2 regions of the Sporofaciens sp. JLR.KK001 genome follow, and region 2 is predicted to be linked to the other one. Evidence: a T-box and tRNA genes for the amino acid it is inferred to sense, from the RefSeq annotation. Region 2 holds a T-box; the other holds one or more tRNA genes.
The links. A T-box is a leader RNA that pairs with one kind of tRNA and senses whether it is charged. The one in region 2 lies ahead of tyrS (tyrosine--tRNA ligase), so its partner is inferred to be a tRNA-Tyr.

Region 1 (2,454 bases), on a different contig from region 2:
TTACACACTATTGCTTTACATGCCAGACTATAAACAGGAGCCCGCAGGTGTGGAAGCAATGATGCCGTGGAACGACTTTATAAAGGAACGATGTTCCAAGGTGATGGACACGGAAACAGAAACACCGGAGAACCGGGGGCAGATACCGCTTTGATAGCTGCCCCTTATTTGTGATGAAAAAACAATCGTTGATAAAAGCTGTATTCGCTTATAGTTCCAGGATTCTATGAACCTTTCCAGTTTTGAACTTATAATTCTTATATACTTCGGTTCATTAAGAACTTGATTATAAACAAATCTTGAATCACGTCATTCACTTGTCAGTCAAAAAGATTTCCCACAGATTTTAGAATATGTAAAACCGGTAGGTTATTCATCGCTTACAAAAGAAAGAAGCTGTACATGAAAAAATAAACAGTGCAATCGCACTATGATCTGCTATAATTTTGCTATAGTAGCCCTGGAAAAGCTATAATATTGCTATGAAAAAATAAAGGAATTAATAAGAATTGAAACAAACACTGAAACAGCCCAGAAACCGCTTAAAATCTACGTTTCTGGGCTATTTCTTTCACTGAGCGTGCCGGGGTTCGAACCCGGGACAACTTGATTAAAAGTCAAGTGCTCTACCAACTGAGCTACACACCCATATCATAATTTGAGTAAACAAAATGCCCAGAGCCGGAATCGAACCAGCGACACGAGGATTTTCAGTCCTCTGCTCTACCAACTGAGCTATCTGGGCGGATTGCGGGGGCAGGATTTGAACCTACGACCTTCGGGTTATGAGCCCGACGAGCTTCCAGACTGCTCCACCCCGCGATATTCTATTATTTGCTTCTTACGAAGCCAAGCCGATGATCGGACTCGAACCGATAACCTGCTGATTACAAATCAGCTGCTCTGCCAATTGAGCCACATCGGCACGTATTATCATAGACTTAAGATGGGAAAGGATTCGAACCGTTTTGGTTTTAGCAAACGATTCACACTTTGCCACCAATGGATGGGGAAGGATTCGAACCTTCGAAGGCGTTGCCAACAGATTTACAGTCTGCCCCCTTTGGCCACTCGGGAACCCATCCAAATATATATGGGACCTATAGGGCTCGAACCTATGACCCTCTGCTTGTAAGGCAGATGCTCTCCCAGCTGAGCTAAGATCCCATATAACGACCCAGAAGAGACTCGAACTCTCGACCTCCGCCGTGACAGGGCGGCGCTCTAACCAACTGAGCCACTGGGCCATATAAAAGGTATTCATATACCTTCAAAACTGCATACAAGAAATCTTATTCATCCTCTTACCTATCTCCGCTTTGGTCATGCCCTCGACCGATTAGTTGCGGTCAGCTCCATACATTACTGCACTTCCACCTCCGCCCTATCTACCTTGTCGTCTTCAAGGGGTCTTACAACTTGCGTTGGGATATCTCATCTTGAGGGGGGCTTCACGCTTAGATGCCTTCAGCGTTTATCCCCTCCCGGCTTGGCTACTCTGCCATGACCTTGATAAGTCAACAGATACACCAGCGGCCAGTCCATCCCGGTCCTCTCGTACTAAGGACAGCTCCTCTCAAATATCCTACGCCCACGCCGGATAGGGACCGAACTGTCTCACGACGTTCTGAACCCAGCTCGCGTACCGCTTTAATGGGCGAACAGCCCAACCCTTGGGACCTACTTCAGCCCCAGGATGCGATGAGCCGACATCGAGGTGCCAAACCACTCCGTCGATGTGAACTCTTGGGAGTGATAAGCCTGTTATCCCCAGGGTAGCTTTTATCCGTTGAGCGATGGCAATCCCACTTTATACCACCGGATCACTAAGTCCTACTTTCGTACCTGCCCCACCCGTCGGTGTCGCAGTCAAGCTCCCTTCTGCCTTTGCGCTCTCCGAATGGTTTCCGTCCATTCTGAGGGAACCTTTGAGCGCCTCCGATACCCTTTCGGAGGCGACCGCCCCAGTCAAACTCCCCACCTGACATTGTCCCCAGGCCGGCTTACGGCCTCTGGTTAGAAATCCAATACTGCAAGGGTGGTATCCCAACAGCGGCTCCATGGCAACTGGCGTCACCACTTCTCTGCCTCCCACCTATCCTGTACATGCAATACCGAATCCCAGTATCAAGCTGGAGTAAAGCTCCATGGGGTCTTTCCGTCCTGGCGCGGGTAACCAGCATCTTCACTGGTACTTCAATTTCACCGGGTGCATTGTCGAGACAGTGCCCAAATCATTACGCCTTTCGTGCGGGTCGGAACTTACCCGACAAGGAATTTCGCTACCTTAGGACCGTTATAGTTACGGCCGCCGTTTACTGGGGCTTCAATTCTAAGCTTCGCTTTCGCTAACCTCTCCTCTTAACCTTCCAGCACCGGGCAGGCGTCAGCCCGTATACTTCACCTTTCGGTTTCGCACAGACCTGTGTTTTTGCTAAACAGTTGCTTGGGCCT
Region 2 (2,454 bases):
TCTATACGGAGATAGTGATCACGGACTCGGGACCGGGGATCCCCAAGGAAGACCTGCCTCATCTGTTCGAGCGGTTCTATCGGGGAGAGAATGCCGGAACAGACAGCTTCGGAATCGGGCTTGCGCTGGCTCAGATGATACTTGCGCGGGAGAATGCGGTGATCCAGGCACAGAATGCGGCAAAAGGCGGCGGGCAGTTTCGGATACGCTTTTATAAGACATAGGATGATCTGACTGCCTGAGATATTTCATAAAATATAATAAAATATTTTAACAAAAATCTGTCTTGACAAAGTTTGATAAATGCGGTAGGATTCTATTCAAACATATATCGCATATGTGAAAAGGCTTTGAAAAGAAAAAGTAGTGATCTATACACCCATACAGAAAGCCGCCGGCTGATGAGAGGCGCATGAAGGAATGGATCATGAATACATCTTGGAGCTGCACACCGAAAGCGTGCGCCGGGGATTAGAAGACGGAAGCAAGCGAGTAGGCTGTGACGTAGGGCATACGTTAACATGCAGGGCCGTGATCTGCGGCTTACTAAGACCGGTGATGCGAGTGACCGGTGAATCAAGGTGGTACCACGGGAATGATCCGTCCTTATCTTATGATAAGGGCGTTTTTTTTATTCCCGCGAGCAACGAGCCAAGCGGGCATGCTTGCATGCGCATTTGGCGACTGCCGCGGGGTCTTTGACTCCAATTCGGCTCGTTGTTACGTGAAAGTAAAAGAGAGGAGATACATGGATTATGGGAATTTATGAAGAATTACAGGCAAGAGGTCTGATCGCGCAGGTGACAGACGAGGAGGAGATCAGAGAGCTGATCAATAACGGCAAGGCAACCTTCTACATCGGATTTGATCCGACGGCAGACAGCCTTCATGTGGGGCACTTTATGGCATTGTGCCTGATGAAGCGTCTTCAGGAGGCGGGGAATAAACCGATCGCCCTGATCGGAGGCGGGACGGCGATGATCGGGGATCCTTCCGGCAGAACGGATATGCGCCAGATGATGACGGAGGAGACGATACAGCATAACTGCGACTGCTTCAAGAAGCAGATGAGCCGTTTTATTGATTTGTCAGAAGGAAAAGCGCTGATGGTCAACAATGCGGACTGGCTTAAGGATCTGAATTACATCGAGGTGCTGCGGGAGGTAGGCGCGCATTTCAGCGTGAACAGGATGCTGACGGCAGAGTGCTACAAGCAGAGAATGGAGAAGGGACTTAGCTTCCTTGAATTCAATTACATGATCATGCAGAGCTACGACTTCTATGCATTGTTCCAGAAATACGGCTGTAACCTGCAGTTTGGCGGCGACGATCAGTGGAGCAATATGTTAGGGGGAACAGAGCTGATCCGCCGTAAGCTTGGCAAGAACGCAAGCGCAATGACGATCACGCTGCTGCTGAATTCCGAAGGGAAGAAGATGGGGAAGACCCAGAAGGGCGCGGTATGGCTTGATCCGGAGAAGACGACTCCGTTCGAGTTCTATCAGTATTGGAGAAATGTTGCAGATGCAGACGTACTGAAATGTATCCGTATGCTGACATTCCTTCCGCTTGAGGAGATCGATAAGATGGATTCTTGGGAAGGGGCGCAGCTCAACACAGCCAAAGAGATCCTTGCATTCGAGTTGACCAAGATGGTTCACGGCGAGGAAGAGGCCAAGAAAGCGCTCGCTGCAGCGAAGGCGCTGTTCAGCCAGGGGGCGGCGGTGGATATGCCTTGCGTTGAACTGACGGCAGCGGACCTTACGGACGGTAAGATCGATATCCTGACGATGCTGGTGAAGGCGGGCTTAGTTCCAAGCAAATCCGAGGCGCGTCGTGCGGTCACCCAGGGAGGCGTATCGGCAGACGGGGAGAAGCTTACGGATATCTATACAGAATTCACAGGCGACAGGCTTGGCGGCGAAGGAATCGTGCTGAAGAAGGGAAAGAAGAATTTTAAGAAAATAGTCATGAAATAATAAAAGGGGCTGCCGAATGACGATATCATCGTTAAATCGGCGGCCCTATTGATAACCGTTACATTACTTTTAAGTATTGTACGCTGTAGGCAGGCAGTTCCAGACTTCCGTTCATGGTTACTTTCTCTTCGGTCAGCAGATCCAGCGCATTGCCGTTAAGATCCTGATGGCGCGCCGTGTAAGGAGAATCTGACGCGTTGATCGCGATCATGACGCATTCATCGTTAGAGCGGCGTTCAAATACCAACTGATGGTTCTGGATCACCACATTCCTGTATGAACCGTTGCAGATGGCGTCGCTCTTCTGACGGACGGTGATCAGAAGCCTGATATAGTCGGTAAGTTCATTAGGCTTGGGTTCCTCGAAGCACGGCCTTAAGGCGTAATCGTTGTCCGGCGCCTTCTCGCCGGTCTCACCCCATTCGCTTCCATAATATAAGCACGGGATACCGGGCATACCAAGCAAGAGACCATA

Region 1: it has a tRNA-Tyr gene. The T-box ahead of tyrS (tyrosine--tRNA ligase) is inferred to sense a tRNA for this amino acid. The anticodon was not compared.

What each region holds. Positions count from the first base shown of each region.
Region 1 is NZ_JAYMNO010000002.1:915,320-917,773, forward strand. Features, by position in the region: gene VSQ62_RS29570 (transposase domain-containing protein) at 1-154, shown strand, start outside; tRNA gene VSQ62_RS29575 (tRNA-Lys) at 576-648, opposite strand; tRNA gene VSQ62_RS29580 (tRNA-Phe) at 673-745, opposite strand; tRNA gene VSQ62_RS29585 (tRNA-Met) at 749-822, opposite strand; tRNA gene VSQ62_RS29590 (tRNA-Thr) at 853-925, opposite strand; tRNA gene VSQ62_RS29595 (tRNA-Tyr) at 1,004-1,085, opposite strand; tRNA gene VSQ62_RS29600 (tRNA-Val) at 1,095-1,167, opposite strand; tRNA gene VSQ62_RS29605 (tRNA-Asp) at 1,174-1,247, opposite strand; rRNA gene VSQ62_RS29610 (23S ribosomal RNA) at 1,320-2,454, opposite strand, start outside.
Region 2 is NZ_JAYMNO010000001.1:4,760,119-4,762,572, reverse strand. Features, by position in the region: gene VSQ62_RS24215 (sensor histidine kinase) at 1-224, shown strand, start outside; T-box leader at 342-611, shown strand; gene tyrS (tyrosine--tRNA ligase) at 756-1,979, shown strand; gene VSQ62_RS24205 (alpha-amylase family glycosyl hydrolase) at 2,038-2,454, opposite strand, start outside.